Regions from separate parts of the Methylobacterium sp. 88A genome, predicted to be linked through region 1. Evidence: predicted binding sites of a transcription regulator. Region 1 holds the regulator's gene; each other region holds the start of a gene.
What was found. Region 1 encodes PhoB, which activates phosphate uptake and scavenging genes when phosphate is short. Its sites were predicted from a motif close to TGTCATNNANCTGTCAT; they were not measured.
Positions count from the first base shown of each region.

Region 2: a site for PhoB is predicted at 3,059-3,075, ahead of A3OM_RS0109210 (PhoX family phosphatase). Genes of this name have one in related genera too.
Region 3: a site for PhoB is predicted at 4,212-4,228, ahead of ppk2 (polyphosphate kinase 2). Genes of this name have one in related genera too.

Region 1 covers NZ_AQVT01000001.1:292,782-302,452, reverse strand. The annotation lists gene A3OM_RS26250 (DUF3320 domain-containing protein) at 1-283, shown strand, start outside; gene A3OM_RS26020 (hypothetical protein) at 419-589, opposite strand; gene A3OM_RS0101395 (hypothetical protein) at 795-1,040, shown strand; gene A3OM_RS23350 (calcium-binding protein) at 1,401-4,325, shown strand; gene phoB (phosphate regulon transcriptional regulator PhoB) at 4,548-5,249, opposite strand; gene phoU (phosphate signaling complex protein PhoU) at 5,340-6,065, opposite strand; gene pstB (phosphate ABC transporter ATP-binding protein PstB) at 6,158-6,976, opposite strand; gene pstA (phosphate ABC transporter permease PstA) at 7,023-7,919, opposite strand; gene pstC (phosphate ABC transporter permease subunit PstC) at 7,939-8,913, opposite strand; gene pstS (phosphate ABC transporter substrate-binding protein PstS) at 9,055-9,671, opposite strand, start outside.
Region 2 covers NZ_AQVT01000001.1:1,934,748-1,944,418, reverse strand. The annotation lists gene parE (DNA topoisomerase IV subunit B) at 1-840, opposite strand, end outside; gene A3OM_RS0109210 (PhoX family phosphatase) at 1,022-3,010, opposite strand; gene A3OM_RS23730 (hypothetical protein) at 3,144-3,341, shown strand; gene bchE (magnesium-protoporphyrin IX monomethyl ester anaerobic oxidative cyclase) at 3,351-4,889, opposite strand; gene A3OM_RS0109195 (di-trans,poly-cis-decaprenylcistransferase) at 4,918-5,628, opposite strand; gene A3OM_RS23725 (transcriptional regulator) at 5,667-6,035, opposite strand; gene A3OM_RS0109185 (hypothetical protein) at 6,028-6,639, opposite strand; gene A3OM_RS0109180 (aspartate/glutamate racemase family protein) at 6,739-7,467, opposite strand; gene A3OM_RS0109175 (NCS1 family nucleobase:cation symporter-1) at 7,485-8,987, opposite strand; gene A3OM_RS0109170 (DEAD/DEAH box helicase) at 9,309-9,671, shown strand, end outside.
Region 3 covers NZ_AQVT01000001.1:4,150,340-4,160,010, forward strand. The annotation lists gene A3OM_RS0119820 (NAD-dependent succinate-semialdehyde dehydrogenase) at 1-105, shown strand, start outside; gene A3OM_RS0119825 (hypothetical protein) at 208-435, opposite strand; gene A3OM_RS0119830 (carbohydrate porin) at 659-2,167, opposite strand; gene A3OM_RS0119835 (enoyl-CoA hydratase/isomerase family protein) at 2,335-3,132, opposite strand; gene ppk2 (polyphosphate kinase 2) at 3,243-4,169, opposite strand; gene A3OM_RS0119845 (hypothetical protein) at 4,501-4,848, shown strand; gene A3OM_RS0119850 (CorA family divalent cation transporter) at 5,010-6,038, shown strand; gene A3OM_RS0119855 (Orn/Lys/Arg decarboxylase N-terminal domain-containing protein) at 6,101-8,446, shown strand; gene A3OM_RS0119860 (GNAT family N-acetyltransferase) at 8,443-9,060, shown strand; gene A3OM_RS0119865 (DUF533 domain-containing protein) at 9,074-9,583, opposite strand.

The DNA.
Region 1 (9,671 bases):
CCATACCGGCGAGGGTGAGCGCATCGTGCTCTGGCCGGAGGCCGCCCCTGCCGGGCCGGTGAGGTTTCGGCCGGCTGAAGGAGAGGGGCGAGCCCCCGCCGACATCCCGCTCCAAGAGCTCGCAGGCCTCGCCCGCGACCTCGATCCGGCACCCGGCGTCGAGGGGCGGATGGCCGCGCAGCTGAGCCTCGGCCGGATGAGCGAGGCGGTCCGCGCCCGGTTCGCCGAGGCCGCCTCGCTGGCGCGGGAGAGCGAAGCACCGGCCCCGAAACCCGTCGGATGAGACAGGCGGATCGACCGCCACGCGACCCCCGTTTCGACCGCCATGCGCCGGGATTTATGGCGGTACGCGACGTGAAAAAGCCCCGCCTGGTAAGGCGGGGCCGATGGCGGTGACTGTGAAGCCGTGCGACGTGGATCAGGCGGCGAGCTTCAGGGCTTCGGGAGCGTTGTCGTTCACGAGGACGAGCTCACCGGCCGTGACGGTGGAGGTGCTGGTCGTGGGGGTCAGGCGATCGGCGACGAAGGCCACCAGGGAGATGTTGGCGGCAGCGGCGACGGCGACGGCGGTGAGAATGAGAGCGGTCATATCGGTGTTCCTCGGGGCGATGCGTTTGCGTTGCAGCATGTATGACAGCCTCCCCGCCTTGCTGGTATACCAAACGCCAAATACCACTCATGCAGCCCGCGCATGGAATGCACACTATCCCGCGAAGCCCTGCATTTAACGCACTATGATGCATGTCGGGCAGCACGCCCGATCCACCCTTTTCCTGCCCGAAGGTCCCGGCCCGATGCCCCGCCCCACCTCAGCCGTCCTCGCCCTTCTGCTCGCGGCATGGTCCTTCGACGCACGAGCACAGGATGCGAACCGGGTGCGTGCGATGAACGCGGTGAGCGACCTGGCGCGGGCGCACCGCGAGCAGACGGAGACGCTCCGGCGTATGGAGACGGTCCAGCGCGACCGGGCCAGAGCGGATGACAGGACCCGGCGCAACGCCGAGCGGGACAGCCGTTCGATGCGACGCTTCGACCGCTGAGCCGGCATCGACGGGAAGCCTCCGCCCTCCCCCGCACCCTCCAGTCGTGGGAAGCCGGCGGATGGTCCCGACCTGAGGGGCAGAGCCGGGTGGCGAGGGGACCCTGACGTTTCGGCCCGAAGCCGACGTTTCGCCTCCGACGCGAGAATCCTGAGACATCCGATTGCGGAAGTTTTCAAAGCCGACGCTCGTGCATCTCGCCAGCGCGGGGACAGACTAAACAGCAACATCGTAGCAAGACGCGACGCGATGAGACGCTGCGCCAAGGGTTTCGGTCACCTGGATAGCGTCCGCCCCTATGCGGAAGGTCGAAAAATGGTCAATTGCCCTTAGAATTTTTTTACCGAGGGAAAACTTACAATGGGCAACGGAAAGACGCTTGGCTATTTCGGCGATGTTCTGACAATCGCTAATACAGCCGTCAATTTGATTGGCATGATTCCCGGCCTCGAAATTCCAAGCGAGTTAAAGGCGATCTTTGGCGAAGAAGAGGATCCGACGCAGGCATTTCTTGAGGGAATGGATCAGAAGCTCGATTTGCTTTCTCGGCAAGGCGATGAAATCCTCGCGGAAATCAATCAGCTCGGTGAAGGTATCAATTACGATAATAAGATGGAGATTTCGTCGCTTGCTCAGGCATCGAAATCACATCTCGACCAATACATGAATACGAGCCCCTCCGATCCAAAGCACGCTGATTATCGATCCTTGGCGATCGATAAATCGACCGATGCGCTCTCCATGGCGATCGAGTTCGCCGGGAAACCGGGTGCCGACGCCGGGCTCGTCATGCCAGCCCTCCTGTCTGCGCTGGCCGCTCGGATCAACGTCATTCGCGAGATCGAAGACGGCGCGACATCGGGTGACTTCAAGGAGACACTAAATGCGGGAATCAATGCACTGCATGAAACAGTCGCCTCGTATAAGAATGAAGTTTTAGAATTTGCAAAACAACCCGATCAGGACAAAATCGGTGCCAAAGTCTATTTAATCAATGGCAATGTTCTCCTCGATGTTTGGTACGATAACGGTGAGGCGGGCGGCCTTCGAACATACCAGCAGGAAATTGTGATCGGCGCGCAAGGATCGGCGGATCATAAACTCATGGATACGGCCTTGACGCCCGCGGTACCAATCCCAGGCGCCCCCGGACACTATTATGACCGCGATATAACAAATTACGACGTTATAAAAAGTCTTTTTACGAGCCGCGGATTGGAACAACAATTCAACGATAAGGAAAGCAGCTGGCTGAATGAGTATTTTTACCCACAAAAAGGGGTCACAAACCTTGAAAAGGCCGTCGATACCCTGCGACAGCTGACGAGCGGCCAGCACAAGTTCGATGTCGCCGACTCGATCGGGAGGACGATCGAGATCGATCACCCGACATATGACAAGGCGCCCAACACGCTGGAAGGTTACGCCGGCAACGATACGCTCATCGGGGGTGATGGCAACGACACGCTCAAGGGCGGCGGTGGCAACATCGATTATACGGTCTTCGGCGCCAATGGTGACGGCCACGATACCCTCTACGGCAAGGGTGGCGACGACATCATGCTCGGCGGCACCGGCAACGATGTGCTCGACGGTGGCGCGGGCAACGACCGTCTCGATGGGGGCGCCGGCAGCGACACGGCGAGCTACAAGTCGGCGACCGTTGGCGTGACCGTCTCCCTCGATTTGCAGGGCTGGCAGGAGATCGTCCCCGAAAAGGTGACCGTGTTCCAACCGGACCCTTACCCCGGCGAGGGCCCCGGAGGCATCGTCACCCCCCCTCCCGTCATAACGACGATCCGGGCGGAAAAGGATCGCCTCCTGAGCATCGAGAACCTCGAAGGCAGCAGGTTCAACGACCGTCTCACGGGCAACGTCCTGAGCAACACGATCCACGGCGGCGCCGGCAACGACGACATCGACGGTCATCTCGGTGCGGACCGGATGTACGGCGAGGCCGGCAACGACACCTACGTCGTCGATCAATCCGGCGATCGCGTCTTCGAAGCGAAGGATGCCGGGCAGGACACCGTCAAGACGAGCGTCAGCTACGTCCTCGCCGCCGGACAGGCGATCGAGACCCTGGCCACGGCGAAAGCGACGGGCACGGGCGCGATGAACCTCACCGGCAACGAGTTCGCTCAGGCGCTTGTCGGCAACAACGGCGCCAACCTCCTCGATGGCAAGGGCGGCGCCGACACGATGACCGGGTATGCGGGGAATGATACCTATGTCGTCGACAATGCCGGCGACGTTGTCGTCGAGGCGGCCGATCGCGGCATCGACGCCGTCCGCTCGTCCATCAGCTTGACCTTGGCGGCCAACGTCGAAAACCTCACGCTAGTCGGCACGGCTGCACTCAACGGCACCGGCAACGCTCTCGCCAACACTCTCACCGGCAATGCCGCCGCCAACCTCCTCGACGGCAAGGCCGGCGCCGACATCATGGCCGGCGGCGCGGGATCGGACACCTACATCGTCGACAATATCGGCGACAAAGCCGTCGAAGTGAGCGGCGGCGGTGACACCGACCTCGTCAAGGCATCCGTGTCCTTCTCGCTCGGGGGTTCCTACGTGGAACACCTGACGCTGACCGGCACCGGGAATCTCAGCGCCACCGGCAACTCGCTCGACAACGTCCTCAGGGGCAATGCCGGCGTCAACGTCCTCGACGGTAAGACGGGCGCGGACACGATGATCGGCGGTGCCGGCTCCGACACCTACATCGTCGACAACATTCGCGACAAAGCCGTGGAGGGGAGCGACGGCACCGGCATCGACCTCGTCAAGGCGTCGGTGTCCTTCTCGCTAGGGGGGTCCCACGTGGAGAACCTGACGCTCACCGGGACCGGATCCCTCAACGCCACCGGCAACACGCTCGTCAACGTGCTCAAGGGCAATGCCGGCGCCAACCATCTCGACGGTGGCCTCGGGGCGGATACGCTGACGGGTCTGGCGGGCGAGGATACCTTCGTGTTCAGCACGAAGCTCGGCGCGACCAATATCGACCACATCACCGATTTCTCGGCCGGGATCGACACGATCCAGTTCTCGAAGAGCATCTTCGCGGCGCTCTCGGCCGATGACCTCGCGGCGGCGTTCAAGGACCTGGGTGTGGCCGGCGCGAAGATCGATGCGGACGACCGCATCCTCTACAATCGCGACACCGGTGCCCTGTCCTACGACGCCGATGGCAGCGGCACCACGGCCAAGGCGGTCCAGTTCGCCATCATCGACAACCACGATAAGGCGACGCTGACGCACCTCGATTTCCTGCTGGCGTAAGCGTCCCGACACGCCCTGGCCGAATGAGACTCATTCGGCCAGGGCTGCTCGGACGTTCAGGCCCCATGGTGCCCCCGAGATCATGCCGAAGCGGCCCGTAAAGAGTTCCGGGGTCGAACTCCCGGCCTCGTTGCCCGGTGGCAGCCCGCAGCCGCGGCGACCTCCCGTCGTCGAGATCCGGGCGCTCGTTCCAGGCGGAGCGGCGCGAAGCCGGACCCGCTCTCACTCGTCCGTCGAGAACATCTCGTCGAAGGAATAGCCGGAGCCGCGCACGGTGCGGATCGGGTCGCTTTGGCGCGGGCGGTTGATGGCCTTGCGCAGGCGGCCCACATGCACGTCCACCGTGCGCTCGTCGATATAGACGTCGTGGCCCCAGACCCCGTCGAGGAGCTGCTCGCGCGAGAATACCCGGCCGGGGCTCTGCATCAGGAATTCGAGGAGCTTGAACTCGGTGGGGCCGAGATGGATCTCGCGGCCCTGGCGGCGGATGCGGTGGCTGACGCGGTCGAGTTCGATATTGCCGGCGATGAGCAGGTCCGCCACGTGGCTCGGCTTGGCCCGGCGCAGGAGCGCGCGGACCCGGGCGAGCAGTTCCGGCACCGAGAACGGCTTGACGATGTAATCGTCGGCGCCGGTGCCGAGGCCGCGGATGCGGTCGCCCTCCTCGCCGCGCGCCGTCAGCATGATGACCGGCAGCCGCTCGGTCTCGCGCCGGGCGCGGATGCGGCGGCAGAGCTCGATGCCGGAGAGACCGGGCATCATCCAGTCGAGGAGGACGAGGTCGGGCACCTGCTCCTGAAGGCGCAGATCGGCCTCGTCGCCGCGGGCGGCGGTGTCGACGACGAAGCCCTCCGCCTCGAGGTTGTAGCGGAGGAGAAGGGTGAGGGCCTCCTCGTCCTCGACGATCAGGATGCGCGTACTCATGCGGGTGTTTTCAGGGTGAGGGCGGCCGTCCCGTCACGCACGGGACGGCCGCGCGACGATCGTGCCGGAATGGCCCGACCGGAGGGACGGTCAGGCGCTGGCGGGCAACGACACGGTGGCGTAGTTCGATGCGTCGTTCTTCGGGCGATCCTGTTCGGCCAGTTCGTTCGTGCCGGTGACGAGGTAGTGGATCGTCTCGGCGATGTTGGTGGTGTGGTCGCCGATCCGCTCGATGTTCTTGGCGCAGAACAGCAGGTGCGTGCAGAACGAGATGTTGCGCGGGTCTTCCATCATGTAGGTCAGCAATTCGCGGAAGAGCGAGTTGTAGAGCGCGTCGATGGCGTCGTCACGCTCCCAGACGTCGAGGGCGGCCTTCACGTCCTGGCTCGCATAGGCGTCGAGGACGTCCTTCAGCTGCTCCTGCACCAGGTCGCCCATGTGCTGGACGGCGATGACGATCTTCTGCGGCTGGATCTGCTCGGCGATGGCCACCACGCGCTTGGCGACGTTCTTGGAGAGGTCGCCGATCCGCTCGAGATCGTTCGAGACGCGGATGGCCGAGACCGTCTCGCGCAGGTCGATGGCGAGGGGCTGACGCTTGGCGATGAGCAGGATCGCCCGCTCCTCGATCTCGTGCTGGAGGGCGTCGAGGCGCTTGTCGGCGCCGATCACCGCCTGGGCCAGGGGCACGTCCCGGCGCACCAGGGCGTTGCCGGAATCGGTCATCATCTTCTCGGCGATCCCGCCCATCTCGGAAATCGAGCGGCGCAGGTTTTCCAGTTCCGTGTCGTAGGAACTGACGATGTGGTTGGGCATGCTCGCACTCCTCGACCGAGGCCGCCTCGGGCGGCCTGCATCGCGTAGGATCGGGATCGGGTCCGGTGCCGCGGAACGCGGCCCCGGCGGGCTCAGCCGAAGCGGCCGGTGATGTAGTCCTGGGTCTGGCGCTTCTCGGGGTTCATGAAGATCCGCGTGGTGGGGCCGAACTCCACCAGCTCGCCGAGATACATGAACGCCGTGAACTGCGAGATGCGTGCCGCCTGCTGCATGTTGTGCGTGACGATGACGATCGTGAACTCGGAGCGCAGCTGCTCGATCAGTTCCTCGATGCGGCCCGTGGAGATCGGGTCGAGGGCCGAGGTCGGCTCGTCGAACAGGATCACCTCGGGACGCTGGGCCACGGTGCGGGCGATGCAGAGGCGCTGCTGCTGGCCGCCCGACAGGCCCATGCCGGACTGCTTGAGCTTGTCCTTCACCTCGTCCCACAGGGCGGCCTTGCGCAGGGATTCCTCGACGCGGACGTCGAGATCGGCCTTGGGCAGCTTCTCGTAGAGGCGCAGGCCGAAGGCGACGTTGTCGTAGATCGACATCGGGAACGGCGTCGGCTTCTGGAACACCATGCCGATGCGCGAGCGCAGCTCGTTGAGATCGACCTTGGCGTCGAGGACGTTCTGGCCGTCGAGGAGGATCTGCCCCTCGGCGCGCTGCTCGGGGTAGAGGCTGTAGATCCGGTTGAAGGTGCGCAGGAGGGTCGACTTCCCGCAGCCGGACGGGCCGATCAGCGCGGTGACCTGCCGGTCGTGGAAGTTGAGGTTGACCGACTTCAGGCCGTGGAAGGAACCGTAATAGAAGTTCAGGTCCTTCACGGCGATGCGCACGGGGGCCTGCTCGTCGGCCTTGTGGCGGCCGGTCAGCTGAGCTTGCGTGATCGCGGGAGCGGCGTTCATCGGGTGCGTGTCCTTGTCGAGGGCTGGATGGGACGGGGGCGCGGGGTCAGCGCGCCCGCTCGCTCTTGATGACGAAGCGGGCCACGATCGAGAGGGCGAGGATCGTGGCGGTGATGAGGAGGGCGCCGGCCCAGGCGAGCTGCTGCCAGTTCGAGTAGGGCGAGAGGGCGAACTGGTAGATCATCACCGGAAGGTTCGGGATGCCGCCCATCAGGTTGGGCGAGAACCAGCTGTTGTTGTTGAGCGCGGTGAAGAGCAGCGGCGCGGTCTCGCCGGCGATGCGGGCGAGCGCCAGGATGATGCCGGTGACGATACCGGCGCTGGCACCGCGCCAGGTGATGCTCTTGATGACGACGGAGGGCGGTGCGCCCAAAGCCGCGCCGGCCTCGCGGAGCGTCGAGGGCACGAGGCGGAGCATGTCCTCGGTGGTGCGCACGATCACCGGGGTGGCGATGATGGCCAGCGCCACGCCGCCGGCCCAACCCGAATAGGTCCCCATCGGCCGCACCATCAGGGTGTAGACGAACAGGCCGATCAGGATCGAGGGCGCCGAGAGCAGGATGTCGTTGAGGAAGCGGATCACGTCGGCGAGCTTCGAGTGGCGGCCGTACTCGGCGAGATAGGTGCCGGCCATGACGCCCACCGGCGTCGCGATGACGATGCCGATCAGGGTCAGGACCAGGCTGCCGAGGATGGCGTTGGCGATGCCGCCGCCTTCCGATCCGGGGCCGGGGGTCGGTTCGCTGAAGAGCAGCGGCGAGAAGCCCTTCACGCCCTCGACGATGAGCATGAGCAGGATCGAGCCGAGCACGACGATGCCGATCAGCGTCGCCACGGTGCTTCCGACGATGAGCAGCTTGTCCGCCACGCGGCGGCTCGACCGGACGCGGCTGGCCTTGAGCGGCGGCGCTGCGTTGGTGGTGAGGGTGTTCACGGCGTCCATGGTTCGGGCTCCAGAGGGCTCAGGCGACCTTCACGCGCCGGACGAGCAGGCGTGCGACGATCAGGACGACGAAAGTGATGACGAAGAGGATGCAGCCCAGCGCCATCAGCGAGTTGAGCTGCAGGCCGTCGGCCTCGTTGAACTCGTTGGCGATGCGCGAGGCGATGGTGGAGCCGGGATCGAAGATCGAGCCGGACAGGCGGTTGGCGTTGCCGATGACGAAGGTCACCGCCATGGTCTCGCCGAGCGCGCGGCCGAGGCCGAGCATCACCGCGCCGATGATCGACACGGACGCCTGCGGCACGAGCACGTGGCGGACCACCTCCCAGGTGGTGCAGCCGATGCCGTAGGCGCTCTCGCGCAGCACGGTGGGGATCTGGTCGAGCATGTCGCGGGTGATCGAGGCGACGAAGGGCACGATCATGATGGCGAGGATGATGCCCGCCGTGAGGATGCCGACGCCGGAGGGAACCCGCGCGTAGAACAGCGTGCCGACGATGGGCAGCCCCTCGACGAGGCTCGACACCGGCATCTGCACGTAATGGGCGAAGAGCGGGGCGAAGATGAACAGGCCCCACATGCCGTAGATGATGCTCGGGACCGAGGCGAGAAGCTCGATCGTCATCGAGACGGGCTTCCTCGCCCAGCCGGGGCAGAGCTGGGTCAGGTAGACGGCGATGCCGATGGAGATCGGCACGCCGATGACGAGGGCGAGAAGGGCCGAGACCAGGGTGCCGACGATGGCCACGAGGGCGCCGTACTGCTCCTGGCCGATGTTCCAGGCGCTGGAGGTGACGAAGCCGAAGCCGAACTCCCTGAAGGCCGGCCAGCCGCCATAGGCGATGGAGGCCAGGATGCCCGCGAGGAAGAGGAGGACCAGCAGCGCCGACGCGTAGGAGGCGGCGCGGAAGAGCTGGTCGCCGAGGCCGCCCGGCTTCTTGCGAGCGGGGGAGCCCGTGCGGGCCAGCGAAATCTGTTCAGTCAAGGCGGCCATCCGACGTCTGCTTCTTCACCTTGAGGGCTCGTATAGTGCGAGGTAGCGAGTGGCGAGGTGGAACACCGCGTCCACTCGTGGCGCAGGCCCGGCGTTTTTGCCGGGCCTGCGCGGTTTTCGGAGTTCAGCTGGAAGGCTGCCTTAGAAGACGGGCTTGCCGTCCTTGCCCTTGATCTCTTTCCACTCGGTGTGGACGAGGGAGACGACGTTGTCCGGCAGCGGCACGTAGTCGAGGTCGGTGGCGAGCTTGTCGCCGTTCTTGTAGGCCCAGTCGAAGAACTTCAGCACGTCGGCGGACTTGGCCGGATCGGCCGGGTCCTTGTAGACGAGGATGAAGGTGGCCGCCGTGATCGGCCAGGCTTCGTCACCGGCCTGGTTGACGAGGGAGATGCCGAAGCCCGGGGCGGCCTTCCAGTCGGCGGAGGCGGCGGCGGCCTGGAACGCCTTGTCGTCGGGTGCCGGGAACTTGCCGGCCTTGTTCTGGATCAGCGCGTAGCTGAGCTTGTTCTGCTTGGCGTAGGCCGATTCCACGTAGCCGATGGAGTTCGGGACCTGCTTGACGGTGGCGGTGACGCCCTCGTTGCCCTTGCCGCCCTGGCCGGCGGGCCAGCTGACCGTGGTGGCCGCACCGAATTCCTTCTTCCAGCTCTCGGAGACCGCGCTGAGATAGGTGGTGAAGATGCTGGTCGTGCCGGACGCGTCCGAACGGTAGACCGGGGTGATCGGCGAGTCGGGGAGCTTCAGCCCCTGGTTCACCG
Region 2 (9,671 bases), 1.6 Mb from region 1:
CAGGCCGCCGGGGAAGCGGTGCACCGTCTCGGCCGGCACGTCGGCGATGCCCTCCAGCAGGGCGGGGGCACAGCGCCAGCGGATCTCGACGCCGCCGAACAGGTAGGCCTTGGAGCGCGCCATCTTGAACAGCCGGCGCGGATCGAACTTCAGCGCCCCGAAGATCTGCGCATCGGGGTGGAAGCGCACCCGCGTGCCGCGCCGGTTCTGCACCCGGCCGACGGTTTCCAGCGGACCCTGGACATGGCCCCGCGAAAAGGTCTGGCGATAGAGGACCTGGCTTCGGGCCACCTCGACTTCGAGGATGTCGGAGAGGGCGTTGACCACGGAGATGCCGACACCGTGCAGGCCGCCGGAGGTCTCGTAGACCTTCGAGTCGAACTTGCCGCCCGCATGCAGCGTGGTCATGATCACTTCGAGGGCGGATTTGCCCGGAAATTTCGGGTGCGGGTCCACCGGGATGCCGCGGCCATTGTCGGTGATGACGAGGTGGCCGGTCTCCTCCAGCTCCACCTCGATGTAGCTGGCATGGCCCGCCACCGCCTCGTCCATGGAATTGTCGATCACCTCGGCGAAGAGGTGATGCAGGGCGCGCTCGTCGGTGCCGCCGATATACATGCCCGGCCGGCGCCGCACCGGCTCCAGGCCTTCCAGCACCTCGATCGACGAGGCGTCGTAGCCGGCTTCCGCCGCATCGACCGGTGCTCTGTCGAGGGGAGCGCGCGCCGCCGAAGCGGCCTTCGCGCCGCGCACGGGCGCCTGACCGCCCGCGAACAGGTCGCTCGGCCGGCCGCCGGCGGGGGCCGGAACGGCCTGACGTGAGGTCTCGCGCTGAGTCATGGACCAACCATACAGGAACGAAACGGAAACGTGAAGCGATGCCGCCCTGGCCGGCGGCCGCTCTCCCGGTGTTCCTGCGCAGCTTGCGCCGATTCCGTTAATGCTGTGTCGCCGGGGTACCGGAAGCGGGGGCTCGGCCACGCCTGCCCCCTTGGCCGCAGGGGGCGTTCGCGTCGCCCCGTCAGCTTCCGACCCGGCCACCTCCACGCCTGGTGATCGCGACGATGGCGGGGCGGGGCGGCATTCCGTCGATGAAATCCGGCCAGCGGGTGGAGGGCGCCTCGAAGGTGGCGGGCATGGCCTTCGGATCTTCCTCGTCGGCCTCGCCGGGATGCTGCACGGCGACGAAGAACGTGGTGTCGTCGGGGGTGAAGTAGGGGCCGCACATTTCGGCGCCGTTCGGCACCCTGAAGAAATGCTTGCCCGTGCCCCGTCCCTGCCCTTCCGTCTCCATCGCCCAGATGCCGTCGTTTCGCCCCGTCTTCGACGGCGAGTTCCCGTCGGTGGCGACCCAGAGCCGTCCCTGCCCGTCCACCGAGCAGTTGTCCGGCATGCCGAACCAGCCGTCCTTCGTCGTCGCCGAGGAGAAGGTGGCGCCGACCGCCGCGATGGAGGGATCGCCGCATTTGACGAGGATTTCCCAGGCGAAGCCCGAGGCCGCGTGGTCGCCGTCGTCTGGGGTCAGTTCGACGATATGGCCGAAGCGGTTGTCGGGCCGCGGATTGGCGGCGTTCTCATCGCCGGGTTTGCGCTTCCCGTTGTTGGTGAGCATCACGTAGACCTTGCCGGTCTTCGGGTTGGCCTCGACATCCTCTGGACGGTCCATCTTGGTGGCGCCGAGGAGGTCGCCGGCGCGCCGGGCCTCGATGAGCACGTCGGCCTGGGCGGTGAACCCGTTCTCGAGTGTCAGCGGCCCCTGTCCGAACACCAGGGGCATCCAGGTACCGCGTCCGTCGGCATCGAACCGGGCGACGTGCAGCGTGCCGGAATCGAGGATGTCGCGGTTGGCCGCCCGGTCGGCGAGGTCCACGGCCGCGTCGGTCACGAACTTGTAAACGTAGTCGAAACGCTCGTCGTCGCCCTGGTAGACGACGTACCGACCACTCTTCGAGACGATGCCGGCGGCGCCCTCGTGCTTGAACCGGCCCATGGCGGTGCGCTTGACCGGGACCGAGGCGGGATCGAACGGGTCGATCTCCACCACCCAGCCGAAGCGGTTGGGCTCGTTCGGTTCCTTGGAGAGGTCGAACCGCTCGTGGAAGCGGCCCCAGGCATAGGCGTTGCCGGGCAGGCCGAGACGCTTGTGGTTGGTCGCCTCGGCCGACCCCTCTGCGAGGGTGCCGGAGAAGTAATAGTTGATGTTCTCCTCGCAGGTGAGCCACGTCCCCCAGGGTGTGGTGCCGCCGGCGCAATTGTTGATCATGCCCTTCACCGCGCGGCCGGACGGGTCGTCGGTGGTCTTCAGCCGATCGGAGCCGGCGGCCGGGCCGGAGAGGGCCATCGGCGTCTCGACGGTGATGCGGCGGGCGTATCGCGACCCCGGCACCACGGCCCATTTGCCGTCGTTACGCTTCACCTCGATCACCGAGCCGCCATGGGCGGCCATCTCGATGTCGACGAGGTCGCGATTCATGCCCTTGAAGGCCACGGTCTTGATGTCCTGGCGGCCGAGGCCGGGAAACATCAGTTCCTCGTTGGTGTATTCGTGGTTGACCACGAGAAGGCCATGCGCGGCCGGATCGGCGGCGCCGGGCATCGGGAAATAGCCGACGAAGTCGTTGTTGTAGCCGAATTGCCGGGCCTGGGCCGCGGCGCTCTGGTTGAGCGGGTCGAAGGCGGGCGCCCCGGGCAGGACCGGATCGCCCCAGCGGATCAGGATGTCGGCATCGTGCCCCTCGGCCACGTGATGGTGTGCGTCCGATCCCGCCTCGATCTCCATGAAGGGGAACGGCGTCGCCTGTCCCTGCGCCGCCGCGGCCGGGCCGGCGGCGAGCGCGCGGGGCGTCACCACCGCCGCGATGGCGCCGACCCCAAGAAGGCCGCGCAGTAGGTCGCGCCGGTCGAACCGGGCGGCGACCACGTCGCCGAAGGTGGCGTTCCGGCTCGGATTCGAACCGGCATCCTCGCCGTCTTCGGCGGCCTGCGAGCGAGTGCGCAGCGGCTCGGTCATGGTGAACTCGTTCCTTGGAATGGATCGAGTTCGAGTTAGGCGCGCGACATGGCGGGCGGATGACGCCGGCGTTCCGGAACCAACCCTGAGTTTGTGCGTTAGCACACATAGAACGTATCTATGGGAGAGCGACATGGCGCCGTCCGCAGCCTTGAGCATGGTGCGCCACGACGATCTCATTCGCGCATCGCAGGCGGCAGGCCGCGCCTTCTCGCCCATCGAGGATGGGCAGGATGAGGGCGCGGTCGCATCGTCCAGGTTTCTGGCCCTCTCGGCCGTATCGCTGGCGGGGTTCATCGCCAGCTTCGGTATCTTCTTCGTCTTCATCTGAGGTCGACCGTCACGCCGCATCGGCGCGGGGCCTCGCGGCTTCGGGACGCCGTTCCGCGTTGACGACGACCATGGATTCTTCCTCGCCGTCCTGTGGCTCCCCCCAGAATTCTGCGACGCTCGGCCCGTTCTTCACCAACGGGTCGCGCAGGAAGTTCCTGATCTCATAGGGCCATACCCGACGCCCCATCCGCGTGTACCAGCGCATGGCGTGGCGTAGTCCCGCGTCGCGATGGAACAGGACGCGTGCGAGTGCACGCGGGCGAGCCTGGACCGCCACCTCGATGAACTTGAACCACAGCAGCACCCGCCACGGCGCCATGTGCCGGGTCGCCAGCACCTGATGCTTGTAGTCCCAGCGGCGACGATCGGTCTGGATCACCCGCCGATTCGCGGCGATGCTGAAATACGGCGTCCAGCGATGGGGCGTCACGTAGAGCATCTGGATCTGGTCGGGATCGTAGGACAGGAGCTGGCGCAGGCCGCGCCAGTAATCCCGGTCCGTTTCTTCCTCGAACCCGACGACCCAGGTCGCCATGGAGAGGATGCCATGGCGGCGAAGAAGGCGGATCGCCTCGCGGTCCGTGGTGGTGGCGCCGCCCTTCCTGATGCGCGCGAGGGTCGCCTCGTCGGTGCTTTCCAGCCCGAGGAGGAAGCGCGTCCAGCCGGCGCGCTTGTAGAGATGCAGGATGTCGGCATCGCGCACGATGTCGTCGGCGCGGGTCGAGCCCACGAGGATGAGGTCCACATTCTCCGCGATCAGCGTTTCGAGGAAGACCCGCCACGCCTTCTTCGAGACGGTGGGGTTCTCGTCGGCGAAGTTGATGACCCGCACCCCGTGGTCGCGATGGAGCCGGGCCAGTTCCCTGGCGAACTTGACCGGGTCGCGATGACGCCAGCGGGTCCAGAAGCCACGCTGGCCGCAGTAATTGCAGAGATGCGGACAGCCGCGCGAGAACTGCACGACGACGGCTCTCCGGCCGCCCCAATAGCTGTAGCGGGCATGGTCGATGAGTTCCCAGCCGACGCGGTAGGCGTCGAGGTCGCGGATCACCGGCGCGGCCTGCGTGGCATGGGGACCGTCGCCGCTGCGAAAGGCGATGCCCGGCACGGAGGCGAGGGGCGATCCCGCTGAGAGCGCAGCCATCAGGCGGCGCGCCGTCTCCTCGCCCTCCCCGCGCACGATGGCGGTGACGTAGGGCTCGTCCCTCAGGATTTCGCGCCAGTGGTAGGTCGGAAACACACCGCCATAGACGATGGGGAGACCCGGCCGGGCGCTCGCCAGTCGAGATGCGATGTCGGCGATGACCGGATGGCCCGAGGTCGAGCCGGAATGCCCGAACAGGACGGCATCGGGACGGAAGGCCAGGGCCTCCGCGACGATGGCGTCCGGGTCCATCGGGCCGAACTCCCCGTCGATCAGGCGCACCTCGTGCCCGTCGTCGATGAGGGGGCCGCCGACGGCGAGAAGCCCCAGGGGCGGGAGATGGTCGTCGGGAATGCGGCTGCCGATGGCCGGGTGGGGCACGTTGACGAGGACGATGCGCATGGTTTCCCTTTCTCCTGTCTCGATCCTCTCAGGCGGCGGCGGACGTGGCATCCAATCCGCCGAATCGCCGGTCGCGGCACCGGTAGGCGGCAAGCGCCTCTTCGAGGTCGGCGGAGCTGAAATCCGGCCAGTGGCGGTGCGTGAAGTGGAGTTCGGCGTAGGCGCTCTCCCAGAGCAGAAAATCGGATAGCCGCTGCTCGCCGCTGGTGCGGATCACGAGATCCACCTCGGGCACGCAGGCATCGCCCGTCACCAGGGCCGAGAAGGCGGTGCGGGTGATGCCGGGATCGCCGGCGCCAGCGAGGGCGGCGGCGAGGATGGCGTCGCGGGCGGAATAATCGACGGCGATCCGGAGGTGCAGCGCCTTCCCGGCGAAGGTCGCGGCTTCCGCGCGGCCTATGGCGGCGGCGAGACCCTCGGGCAGACGGTCGCGCCGGCCGATCACGCTGAGCCGCACGCCATTCTCCACCAATCGGGAGACCTCGTTGCGGAGATAGAGCCGGAGGAGCCCCATAAGGGCGGAGACCTCCGCTTCCGGCCGACGCCAGTTGTCGCAGGAGAAGGCGTAGAGGGTGAGGGTGCCGATTCCCTGCTTCGGCGCCGCCTCGACGACCCGGCGGATCGCCTCGACACCTTCCTTGTGGCCGAGCGCGCGGGGCAGGCCGCGCGCCGAGGCCCAGCGCCCGTTGCCGTCCATGATGATCCCGACATGCAGGCCGGGTGTGTGTTCACTTTGCATTACAAAGTTCCTTGGCAAAAAAAGACGGATTTCGGGCGTCAGGCCGGTCGGGCGACGAGGGGGAGGTTCGCGGTTTCGGCGGCCTTGGCAGCGTCCCGGACGACCTGTTCGAGGACGGCGAGGTAGTCGAGGAAACGCGTGCGCCCGGCCTGCGTCAGGTGGCAGGTGGTGAGCGGCCGCGTACCGCCCCGGCCCGTGCCATGACCTTTGCGGATCTCCACGAGGCCGGCCTCCTGCAGCACCTGGAGGTGGCGGCTGAGATTGCCGTCGGTGAGGCCGCAGAGCTGTTTCAGGTCGCCGAAGGCGAGGCCCTTCGGGGCCGCCATCAGCGAGGTGAGGAGGCCGAGCCGGGCCTTCTCGTGGATGACCCGGTCGAGGCCGTCATAAGCGAAAGGTGCCTCAGGCATCGGTCTCCTCCCGGGCGCGGTAGAGGATCGCCGCCATGAGGAACTGGCCGATGGCGAAGGGCAGGCCCATGGTCCAGGGCGAGAGGGCATGGTCGGTACTGGCCAGCATCAGCACGGCGAGGCCTGCCACCATGTACCAGGCGCCGGGCAGCGCGACGCCCTTCGGCAGGGACCGCACCGAGGCGAAGAGCCCGAGGCTGACGAGCACCTGCCACAGGCCGGGCAGCATCCAGAGGCTTTCCGGCGAGACCCGCACCAGGACCAGGGCGAGCAGGGCGCCCGCCGCGCCCGCCGGCAGGAATTGCTCCACCGCGTTCACGATCGCCGTGTCGGTGAGCCCCGCATGGTCGCGCCGCGAACGGGCTCGCATCTCGGCGCCGATGAGGCCGGCGGAGGCCAGGGCGGTGGCGATCCAGCCGCCGAGGAACAGCAGCGGCTGCCCGGTCGGGGCGTCGAGCCAGGCATGCTGCGCCAGGGCGGTGCCGAGGGCGAGAACGCCCGTGGCGGCGATGGCGGAAGGGCCGAACCCGCAGAAGGCGTCGCCGCGGGCGAGCTGCGCGCGGATTGCTACGATATCGGCCAGGGCCTTGTCGAGATCGGACATCCGATACTCCCGGATCAACTTTGTATCGCAAAGTAAGCCGATCCGGCGGCCGCCCGCAAGTGCCTTCCGGCACGCGGGGTCATCGGCTGCGGGTTTCCTTCAATCCTGCGCCAGCCGCTCGGCCAGGGTGGGCGACAGGCCGATGCTCTCGATGGACGGTGCCGGCTGCCCCGGCGGCAATCCGCAGATCGCGGCGGCGAGGACCGCGCGGGTACCCACTTCCACCGAGCACAGGACGGGCACCGGAACCTGCGGCTGGATGCGCTCGGCGAGGCCGGCGAGCGCCGCTCCGCCGAGGATCACCACATCCGCCCCGTCGCGGAGGGCGCAGGTGGTGCAGGCGGCGGCCAGATCCGCCAGGGCCGCCTCGGGGTCCCGTGCGATGCGGTCTCCCGTTGGGGCGATGGTGCGGATGCCGGCGAGTTTGTCGGACAGGCCGATCCCCGCCACGAACTCCTCCAGCATCGGCCCCCACAGGGCGCCCCCGGTGACGATGGCGAAGCGCCCTCCCCGCGCGGTGGCGGCAAGGCACGAGGCTTCCGCCATTCCCACCACCGGAAGGGGGGAGATCTCGCGGAGCGCCCCGAGCCCCGGATCACCGAAACAGGCGAGATAGACCGCGTCGCAGCCCTCCGCGTGCTCGGCCAGCGCGTCGAGGGCGGCATGGGCCGCGATCGCCGACGCGGCCCGGCTGGTGATGTAGCGGGCGCCGAAGCGCCCGGTGACCGGCACGAACTCGGCGGCGTCGCCCGCCACCCGCCGTGCATGCCGGGTGACGAGGTCGGTGACGGAGTCGGTCGTGTTGGGGTTGATCAGCAGGATGCGCAAAGGGAATCGGTCTCCGGTCAGGCCTTGGCCGCGACCGCCGTCTTACGCATCAGGACGAGATAGATCGAGAAGCCCAGGGCCACGCCGATGAACCAGCTGAAGTTCGCCAGACTCCCCAGGGCCGGGATGACGGCGCAGAGCACCGGCACCAGGGCGGAGGGAATGACGCTGTAGATGGCGGCGCGGTTGTAGCCGCCATCGTACCAATACGTGCCCGTCGGGCTCATCGTGTAGAGGTCGTCCACCACCACGTGCTGCTTCCGCACCACGAAGAAGTCGGCGATCAGGATGCCGAAGAGCGGGCCGATGAACGCGCCGAGGATGTCGAGCGTGTAATGGATCACGGCCGGGTTGTTGTAGAGGTTCCACGGGGTAATGAAGATCGAGGCCACGGCCGCGATCATGCCGCCCATGCGCCAGCTGATGTGCTGCGGCGCCACGTTCGAGAAGTCGAAGGCCGGCGAGACGAAGTTGGCCACGATGTTGATGCCGATCGTCGCCGTCATGAAGGTGAAGGCGCCGAGCACCACCGCGTAGGTGTTGTCGATCTTGCTCACCGTCTCCACCGGATCGATGATGAGATGGCCGAAGACCGGGAGTGTCGACGAGGTGGTGATGACGGTGAGCAGCGAGAAGCCGATGAAGTTCACCGGCAGGCCCCAGAAATTGCCGGCCTTCACCGCCGGGAACGACTTTCCGTAGCGTGAGAAGTCGCCGAAATTCAGCATCGGCCCGGAGAAGTACGAGACGACCAGGGCGACCGCGTTGATCATCACCGGCAGGGCGTCCCAGCCCTGGTACTTCACCTCGCCTAGCGTGAGGCCGACATTCGACACGCCGGCCTTGGCCACGAGGTAGACCGCCAGGGCGATCATCACCACGTAGACGGCGGGGCCGGCCCAATCGATGAACTTGCGGATCGCCTCCATGCCGCGCCAGAACACGAGGGCCTGGATCACCCAAAGGGCCATGAAGGCCGCCCAGCCGAGGCTGGACAGGCCGGCGAAGCCGAACTGGGTTACGTCGGCATAGGGTTTCAGCTCCGGATAGAAGCGCAAGGCCACGATCATGAAGGCGCTGGAGGCGAGGTAGGTCTGGATGCCGTACCAGGCGACCGCGATGAGGCCCCGGATGATGGCGGGGATGTTGGCGCCCTTCACGCCGAAGGAGGCCCGGCAGATCACCGGATAAGGCGTGCCCGTGACCTGGCTCGGCTTGGCCACGAGGTTGCAGAAGAATTGCACGATGAGGATGCCGACGAGCAGCGAGACCAGCACCTGCCAACTCACGAGGCCGAGGGAGAACAGGCTGCCCGCGGTGATGTAGCCGCCGACGCTGTGGACGTCCGACATCCAGAAGGCGAAGAAATTGTAGGTGCCCCAGGTCTGCTTCCTGAGGGGGGCCAGGTCCTCGTTGGTGAGGCGGTCGTCGTAGCCGGGCTTGATCACCACGTCGGCATGGGATGTGGGGACGGCGCCTCCAGACGCGGCCGGTTCGGTGATCGATGCGCTGTGTGACATGAGCCCGGTCCTCCTTCGTCGAGAGGGCCGAAGCCCATGTCCGATGGGCGTCGGCCCAAGCAGGGCGTGTGCCAGCTTGGCAGTACTCCCGCTCACTCGGCCGATATCCCGTAGGGTGCGGTATGCACCGGATAAGCGAGGGTGCTCGGCGAGTGGTCGATTGACAAGACACCTCAAGGCTCTAAGTGTCCCGCAACGCGTGTGCGCGGCTGGTCTAGTGTTCGAACGATCTTTTTCGAACGGACCTCGAAGCCTGGTTCACGACGATCTTCTCCGCGCGGACCCGTACGAGTTCCTGCGCGCAACGGTTCACATCAGCATATGTCTTTTGCCGACCTCGGATTGAGCGACAAGGTCCTCCAGGCCGTCACGGCCGCGGGCTACACGGACCCGACGCCGATCCAGGCTCAAGCCATCCCGCATGTTCTGGCGCGTCGCGACGTGCTCGGAATCGCCCAGACCGGGACCGGCAAGACCGCCGCCTTCACCCTTCCGATGCTCACCCTGCTGGAGAACGGCCGGGCGCGCGCGCGCATGCCGCGCACGCTGATCCTGGAGCCGACCCGCGAACTCGCGGCCCAGGTGGTCGAGAATTTCGATCGCTACGGCCTGAACCACAAGCTCAACGTGGCTCTGATCATCGGCGGCGTCTCCTTCGCCGAGCAGGATGCCAAGCTGATGCGC
Region 3 (9,671 bases), 3.9 Mb from region 1:
ACCCCCTTCGGCGGCATCAAGGATTCCGGCTACGGCAGCGAGGGTGGCTCCGAGGCGATCGAGGCCTATCTGACGACGAAGTTCGTGAGCCAGGCCAGCGCCTGAACACCCGCATTCGGTAGGCTCGACAAGCAAAACGCTCCATGGGGCAAACCCCATGGAGCGCCGATGCACGCCTTTGCTCCGGCCCCGCTCACGGGAGCGGCCTTAGCGGGTCGCGGGGTCGACGATTTCGGCGACGATGCGCCGGGTCGCGGGAGCACGCGGGGTCAGGGACGGCGTGGTGGTCAGCTCGGAGGCCGGACGCACGGCGGCCGTGACGCGGGCCTGCTCCCGATAGAGCGTGGGGGTGACGGTGATGCGCTCGTCGGCGGTCGCGGTACCGACCAGGATGGCGGAGGCGAGAGCGGCGAGGACAAGGCGACGAACGGTCATGATGAGGATCCCTCAGGTGTTCCGGGGCCGATGCCCCGTTGCATGAGAGGGATATATTTTGCGGCGCACCATTCATCAAACAGATGGTATCGATAGCCGATATCGACGTCGTCAATGTCGATGAGGAGCACGCGCTCGTGAGACGACGCCGGTCATCCCCTCCTCGCCTCGTGCCGAGGCGACGCTTCGGACGGCCGGAGCACACCGGCCTTGTCGATGCCCCTCAGTAACGCACCGTCGCCCGCACGCCGAACACGGCCGCGTTCTTGATGCGGGCGCCGTTGAGGTCGCGCGGGTTGGGCACACCGCCGCTGGGACGGAACACGTACTGGATGTCCGGCTGCACGGTCACGCCCGGTCCGAGCACGGCCTGATAGGTCGCCTCGAGCACCGCCTCGCTGCTGCGCCGGGGCATGTTCGTCCCGGCCAGCAGGATCGTGTCGGTGTCCAGGCCGCGCGCCGCGTCCGAGATCCGCGCGATGGCGAAGGCGACTCCGATCGTGTCGTCGGAACGTCCCTTGAAGAGGCCCTTATAGGCAATGCCCATATCGGCGTAGAAATCCACGATGTTGCGGTCGGAGGGCGCCCCGGACACGCGCAGGAACACGCTGGCGCCGTCGTTCGGATCGTCGGGTTCGCGGTAGATGGTCTGGTCGATGATACCGTAGAGGCCGCTGTCGCCCCGGAAGCGTCGGGCGATGCCGGTGGTGGACGGATCGGCCAGCGAGCGCCCGGCCGTGTCGAAGCGCTGGCTGTCGAACCGGCCGAAATGGTGCCACCCCCCCAGCGTCACCGTGCCGGGATCGCCGACATCGCCCTGCGCGATGTTGTAGGCGTAGGCGACCTCCGCGATGACCAGAGCGGGATCGCCGGTGCGGAAGTTCGTGCCGGTGCGGTTGCGGCGCTGCGGATCGAGATCGCTGGGGTAGGCCCCTGCCGGATCGCCGTCGAAGAGGCCGACCTGAAGGGAAAAGTTCTGGTTGGGCACGTATTTCGCGCGGATCGCCGGCACCGCCAGGGGATAGATCGGCCCGCCGCTCGGCAGCACCTCGGCCATGATGTTGGGCCAGCCGAAGGTGGAGTTGATGAACAGCGTGCCGGTCTGGCTTACGGCGAACTCGGTATCGGCCGCGATCTGACCGACCTTGAGGCTGAACTGGCCGTCGAACAGTTTCTGCTCCAACCAGAGCTCGTAGAGCCGGGAGGAGGGCAGCGCCTCGATGGCGCTCACGGTGATGAAATTGTTGACGTAGTAGCGCGACAGGCCGGTGCCGTGGATGAGGTAGAGGTTGGTGTGGAAGGCCGCCCCGTGCCAGCCCGCCAGCTTTTCGAGGTCGGCATCGAACTGGACGTCGAGGCGTCCCTCGACGATGGCACCGCGCCGCGCGCCGCCCGTCGCATTGCCGAAGCTCTCGCCGATATACGTGAGGCTGTATTCGATGCCCTTGGTCTTCAGGAACGAGCGCAGGCCGTAGGGATCGCCATAGGGGCCGAGCTGGTCCTGGATCGAGGTGTTGAGGTTGGCCGAAGGCTTGGCCGAGGTCACCGACTGCGCCACCGATGTCTGCGGATCGCCGCCGGCGCCGCGCGGCGAGCCGATGTCGAGCCCCTCCAGGGCCAGGCGCGCCTGCCGCGCCGCGATCTCGGCGGCGGTCTGGGCGTGGGCGCCCGACGCGGCAAGGCCCGACAACAGGGCTGCGGCGGCCGCGAGAGGAAACGAGCGGAGCATCATCCCTCGGAAAAAAGCATGTCCCAGGGCGACCGTCCCCGCTCGTGCTCTATCACGGCGAGCATGACAGGGCTGCAACCGAGCCGAGGCAGCGGGGCGACCAGCGGCTTTCCCCGTCCGGTGTGTCACGCTGCCCACATCCGCATCGGGACGGCGCTCGAAACAGCGCTTTACCGGCCGGTCCAGTTCGGCGGGCGCTTGGCCAGGAAGGCCTCCATGCCCTCGCGGAAATCGGCGCTGGTGTAGCACATCAGGATGAGGTCATCGCCGGGGCGCTCACCCTCCGCCTCCGCCTCGGCGTCGAGCCGGCGCAGGCCTTCCTTGGTGGCCCGCAGGGTCAGCGGTGCATGGCCGGCGAGTTGTGCCGCGAGTTCCGTCGCCCTGGCGGCGAGGGCGGCGGCATCCTCCACCACTTCGCCGACGAGGCCGGCCGCGAGCGCCTCCTCCGCGCCGAACAGGCGGGCGGTGAAGATCATGTCCTTCACCCGCGCGGGACCGATGAGGCCGGACAGGCGCCGCAGGTTCGACATCGACAGGCAATTGCCCAGGGTCCGCGCGATGGGAAAGCCGAACCGGGCGTCACGCGTGGCGATGCGCAGGTCGCAGGAGGCGGCGATGGCGGCCCCGCCGCCGGTACAGGCGCCGGCGACGGCGGCGATGACGGGCACGCGCAGACGCTCGAGCGCGCTCAGGACCCTGTCCATGAAGCGCTCGTAGCCGAGGGCATCCTCGGGACTGGAGAAATCACGGAACTGGGCGATGTCGGTGCCGGCGGCGAAGGCTTTCTCGCCGGCGCCGGTGATGACGAGGACCTTGATCCGCTCGTCCGCCTCGATCCTGTCGCAGAGGTCGATGAGGCCCTGATACATCGCGAAGGTCAGCGCGTTGCGCGCCTGCGGCCGGTTGAGAACGATACGGGCGATGCCCGCCTCATCGGTGTCGAACAGGATCTCGTCGGTGGCGCTCATGCGGGGGGTCCCAAGCCGGACCGGCCGAGGATCGGCCCGTCCGACACGGGTCTTGCCCATCCCGGCCGCTTTGGGCAACCGCGTCCGGCCGGGCGGCGCCCCCGGCAGGGTCAGAACAGGGCCGGGACGAACATCTCCTGCGGCACCGGCTGGCGGGCATAATCCTCGTGGCGCATGCGCTCGGGCAGATGCACCGGCGGGTGCTCCACGTCGCCATAGGGGATTTGCGTGAGGAGATGGCTGATGCAGTTGAGGCGGGCCTTCTTCTTGTCCACGGCCTCGACCACCCACCAGGGCGCCTCGGGAATATGCGTGCGGGCGAGCATCACTTCCTTCGCCTTGGTGTAATCCTCCCAGCGGCGACGGGACTCCACGTCCATCGGCGAGAGCTTCCACTGCTTCAGGGGATCGTGGATGCGCATGTTGAAGCGCAGCTCCTGCTCCTCGTCGGTGATCGAGAACCAGTATTTCAGCACGATGATGCCGGACCGCACCAGCATGCGCTCGAATTCCGGCGCGGACTGGAAGAATTCCTCGTACTGGTCCGGGGTGCAGAAGCCCATCACGCGCTCGACGCCGGCCCGATTGTACCAGGAGCGATCGAACAGCACGATCTCGCCGCCCGCCGGCAGATGCGCCACGTAGCGCTGGAAGTACCATTGCGTACGCTCGCGCTCGTTAGGAGCCGGGAGCGCAGCCACGCGGCAGACGCGGGGATTGAGACGCTGGGTGATGCGCTTGATCGCGCCGCCCTTGCCGGCCGAATCCCGCCCCTCGAAGATCACAACCACGCGTAGTTTCTGGGCCTGCACCCAATCCTGAAGACGAACCAGCTCGTGTTGCAGTCGGAATAGCTCCCGGAAATAGATCTTCCGGTCCATGGTGGGCAGACGAGGCCTGGCATCGATTTCGCTAACGAGTTGCTCGAGGCGCTCGTCTTCGAGCTCCATCTCGAGCTCTTCATCGAAATCGTCCGCCATCTCTCGGCGAATAGCCTCGATATCGAAAGGACGAGTCCCGGCGCGCGTGCCGTCCATGATATTGCCTTCCTGATGAATGGGAATCATCCGAACGCTTGAATCACAGCTGCATGACAGTATGGCGACCCCCGTCGGCAACGGCACCACATTCCTTATTCGATTCGTAGAATTCAGCATCCGACGCCGAAAGCCGGAGAATCGCTGGACTCTCCCTCAGCTTCTGGTACGCGGCGTTTATTGAATCGATACGATTTTTGTAGATACTTGAGCGGTCAGAAAACGAGATAGACCGAATTATAAGGCGCATCCCATTGTCGATACGTAACAAACAACTGATCGCAGCTTAGAACAGTTCTTGAAATAACTCTGTAATAGGAGATAAAATGCAATGGAACGCTTCATCGTCCGTTTCGTCAAGCCCATATGCCTGGCTGTCATCACCTTCTTCTCCGTTTATTTTCTGACCGGAAGTTCTTTCATCGGATTGATCGTGAGCAGCATCCCGTTGTTGCTTGGCTGGCTCGGCATCATGGAAACCTTCGCCTATGGCATGGCCGCGACGGTGTTCATCGTTGCCGTCATCTGGACCGTCGCTCCGGCCGACATGAAGGTTCTCGTCGGACATCAGGCCACCGCCTTCGCCGAGGTGCTTCGCAAGGAAGCGGACAAGGGCCTGAACCGCATGGAAGCCGACGGCAGCGTCAAGGAAGCCGATAAGGGCGTCGTGACCCGCTGAGGATAGCCAATCGTCGTCGCCCCCTCTTGCGGATCGCATGACCCGCAGGCCGAGCATCGATCGGCGGAGGTGCCCCTCCGTCATCACAGTGTCGCCCAGCGTTGCGATCCAGCGCGATAGTGAGCCGGCATTTTGCCGGCCATGATCGCCGCGACCGCACCATGCAGCACCTTCTCATCGAGGAATCCCCCCTCCCGGGGCTGATCTTCGCCCTCACCTTCGACGCGGAGGGACGGGGACGCCAGGTCGGACCGGGGGACGGGATTCCCTCGCTGGACGACCCGGATCACGGCTTCGTCTGGTTCCATGTCGATCTGGTCGATGCGCGGACAGAGGCGCTGATCCTCGAAGGACGCCTCGGCCCGGCCCGGCTCGCCGCCGCGACCTTCGCCCGCGACGAGCATCAGCGCGTCGTCGTGGACGGCCCCCATGCCGGTTTCGTCATCGCCGACCGGGAACGCGCCTTCAACGGCTCGTCGAGCGAGGAGCCGAACGGCCGTCTCCATTGCATCCTCGGCCCGCGCTTCCTCGTCAGCGGCCGCCGCCACGCCACGTCCTGCGCGGTGGCCGCCCGCGACGCGGTCTTGTCCGGCGCCCTCGTCCCCGGCCCGGCCAAGCTGCTGGAGCGCTTCGTCGGCAGCACCGTCGAGGCGCTGATCGCCACGGCCGAGCGCCTGTCCTCCTCCCTCGACGCCATCGAGGACGACATGCTCGACGAGGCCAAGGCGGACGATCCGAGGCCCCTGGGACCGATCCGCCGCCAATCCGTGCGCTCCCACCGGCAGCTCGCCGGGTTGCGGGCGGTGTTCCACCGGCTCGAGGACGAAGCCGGCACGGAGGGAGATCAATTGCCCGAAGCGGTGGGCGCCATGGCCGCGCGGGTGGTCCAACGCCTCGATTCCCTCCACCGCGACATGCATGTCCTGTCCGAACGTAGCCGCCTGCTGCAGGACGAGATCGCCGCCCGCACCACCGCCCTCACCAACCGCCAGCTCTTCACCCTGTCGATCCTCACGGCCCTGTTCCTGCCGCCCACCCTGGTGACGGGCGTGTTCGGCATGAACACCAAGGGCCTGTTCTTTTCGGAATCCGACAATGGGTCACTGCTCGCGCTGGGAATCGGCGCGCTCGCGGCGCTCGCCGTCTACCTCGTCATCCGCCGGCTCAGTCTCGCCGGCCGGCCTGGTTGATCCGGAACGCGAACGCGCCCACACCCCCCTCGATTCATCCGACCACCGGAGCCTTCCCCCGCATGGACTTCTTTCGCCGCTTCACCGTGCTCATGTGCGCGCCGAACTTCGACCCGGACGATCTCGAGGGCGTGCGCGTCCAGCAGATCATAGGCTCGGTGGAAAAGCTCGGCTTCGAGGTCGTCCGCGCCCGCCGCGTGGAGGACGCGGCCATCGCGGTCCAGACCGATGCCGCCATCGGCTGCATGGTGGTGGATTGGGGCAAGCGCGGACTCGACGGCAAGGCCGCCGCCCTCATCAACCTGATGCGGAAGCGCGGGCTGGAAATGCCCATCGTCATCATGGTCCGGCGCAAGCGCCTGGAGGACATCCCCGTCGAGGTCCTCGACTTCATCGACGGCTACATCTTCCTCGCGGAAGAGACCCCGGACTACATCGCCCGCGGCCTCGTGAGCCGGGTCAAGCAATATGCCGAGACCCTGAAGACGCCCTTCTTCGGCGCGCTGGTCGATTACGCAGAGCAGGGCAACCAGCTCTGGACCTGCCCGGGCCATAACGGCGGCATCTTCTACAACCGCTCCCCCATCGGGCGCATCTTCGTGGAGCATCTCGGCGAGGCCGTGTTCCGTGACGACCTCGACAATTCCGTGCTCGATCTCGGCGATCTCCTCGTCCACGAGGGCCCCGCCCTCAAGGCGCAGAAGGAAGCCGCCGTCATCTTCGGTGCGGAAAAAACCTATTTCGTCCTCAACGGCACCTCGGCCTCCAACAAGATCGTGCTCTCGGCCCTGGTGGCCGAGGGCGATCTCGTCCTGTTCGACCGCAACAACCACAAGGCGGCCCATCACGGCGCCCTGTTCCTCGGCGGCGCGGTTCCGGTCTTCCTAGAGACCGACCGCAACTGCTTCGGCCTGATCGGCCCGATGTATCACGAGGCCCTCGACGAGGCGGCCATCCGCGAGAAGATCCGCACCAACCCCCTCGTCACCGACAAGGAGGCCTGGAAGCGCGAGCGCCCGTTCCGCGTCGCGGTGGTGGAGCAGTGCACCTATGACGGCACGATCTACAACGCGCAGATGATCCTCGAGAAGATCGGGCATCTCTGCGACTACATCCTGTTCGACGAGGCCTGGGCGGGCTTCATGAAGTTCCACCCGCTCTTCGCCGGCCGCTTCGCCATGGGGCTGAAGGGCCTCGACGAGACCTCGCCGGGCATCATCGCCACCCAATCCACCCACAAGCAGCTGGCGAGCTTCTCCCAGGCCTCGCAGATCCACACCAAGGACAGCCATATCCGCGGCCAGACCCGCCGCATCGAGCACCGGCGCTTCAACGAGACCTTCCTCGTCCACGCCTCGACCTCGCCGTTCTACCCGCTCTTCGCGTCGCTGGATGTCGGCGCGCAGATGATGAAGGGCCGCTCGGGCGTCGTCCTGTGGGACGACACGATCCGGCTCGGCATCGAATGGCGCAAGAAGGTCCGCGCCATCCGCCGCGAATTCGAGGAGAAGGAGGGCGATCCCCTGCGCCGCTGGTTCTTCGACCCCTTCGTGCCGGACACGGTGAAGGGCCCGGAGGGCAAGGTGCCGTGGGAGAGCGTCTCGACGGACGAGCTCGCCAGCGACGCCAAATACTGGGAGCTGACCCCCGGTGCCGCCTGGCACGGTTTCACCCATGTGGCGCCGAACTACGCCATGACCGACCCGAACAAGCTTACCGTGCTCACCCCCGGCTTCGACCGCCGCACGGGGCAATATGCCGATCATGGCGTACCGGCCCCGATCGTCGCTCAGTATCTGCGTGAAAACCGCATCGTGCCGGAGAAGAACGACCTCAACTCGCTCCTCTTCCTGCTGACGCCGGGCGTCGAATCCTCCAAGGCCGGCACGCTCATCTCCGGCCTCGTGGCGTTCAAGCGCCTGCATGACGAGAACGTGCCGCTCGAGGATGCCATGCCGGAATTCGTCCGGCGCCGGCCGAACCGCTACAAGGGCGTGCGCCTGCGCGACCTCTGCGCGGATTTCCACGCCTTCCACCGCGAGCACGGCACCAGCACGCTCCAGCGCAAGCAGTTCGAGCCGGGGCACCTGCCCGAGATGGTGATGACCCCGAAGGAGGCGGTGCAGCAGCTCACCCGCAACAACGTCGATTACGTGCCGATCGCGGAAGCCGAGGGCCGTGTGGCGACGACCTTGCTTCTGGTCTACCCGCCGGGCATCGGCACGGTGCTGCCGGGCGAGCGACTGGACGAGCGGGCGAAACCCATGCTGGATTACTTCAAGATGTTCGAGCGCTCGGCGAACCTGTTCCCGGGCTTCGAGGCCGAGATCCAGGGCGTGTTCCGCAACGTCGATCCCGACGGGACGATCCGGTTCTACACCTACGTCATGCGCGAGAACCGCCCGTGAGTCCGGACGGGCCGCCCACCGCCTCCGATCCCGAAGTGATCATCCGGCCGTCCTCGGATCCGGACGTGCCGGCCATGGTGGCGATCTACGCTCACCATATCCGGCGGGGCGTGGGGGATGTCGGCGATTTCGAGGAGGATCCGCTCCATCCCGACGACCTCAAGCGCCGCCGCAAGGCCATGCGCAAGAAGCGTCTGCCCCACCTCGTCGCCGATCGCGACGGGGTAGTGGCGGGCTATGCCTATGCCGTGCCGTTCCGCAAACGCCCGGCCTACCGCTACACGCTCAAGCACTCGATCTACGTCCATCACGAGCACCTGAACGCCGGCATCGGCCGGCGCCTGCTGCCGGCTTTGATCGAGGCCTGCGCCGCCGGCGGTTACCGGCAGATGATCGGCTATATCGACGCGCAGAACGAGGCGTCCCTGCGGCTCCACGAAGCCTGCGGCTTCGTCCGCGTCGGCCTGCTGCCGGCGGTGGGCTACAAGTACGGCCGCTGGAGCGACAGCGTCATGGTCCAGCGGGCGCTCGGCACCGGCTCCACCGACCAGCCCGGCACCTGGACGCGCTCGGTGGAGGCGCTGGTGGCCGGGCACGAATGGGTGGGGAAGTGATCCGGCTGCGGCTTCAGGCCGCCTCCAGCCCGGCATCGACCCGCGCGGCCACGTCCTGCGGGACGTCGAGGGCCTCGGCGAGGCGCTTCAGGAACTCCCGCTCCTGCAGCGTATCGGCATCGATGGCCAGACGCGCCGCCGCATAGAGGCGTGCGCCCTGCTCCGGCGACTCCACGCGCTCGGCGAGTTCGTCGATCTCGGCCGGGTCGGTGAGCTCCTTCTCCAGCCATGCGCGGCCATCCCGGTCGATGCCAGCGGCCTCCACCGCCGCGTCGAGGCGCCGGCGCTCCTGCTGGTCGACGATGCCGTCGGCCAGGGTCGCGGCCACCATGGCGCGCAGCATGACGCGCGCCTCGTCCTCACCGACCTGGCTCAGATCGGGGGTCTCGGACGCCGCGGAGGGACGGAGTGCGCGCAGCGCCAGACCCGCGACGAGGGCGAGGCCGCCGAGGGCGGCCGTGGCGGCGATCCCGCCCTTGCGTGAGCGTACGAGCGCATCGACGATCTGTCTTGCATCGGCCATGGTGGTCGTCCTGAAGGCGGGTTGAGGGATCGGATTGGAAACGGACGAGCCCCGTCGCGGGTTCACGATGGGCGGTGCGGTGGAATGA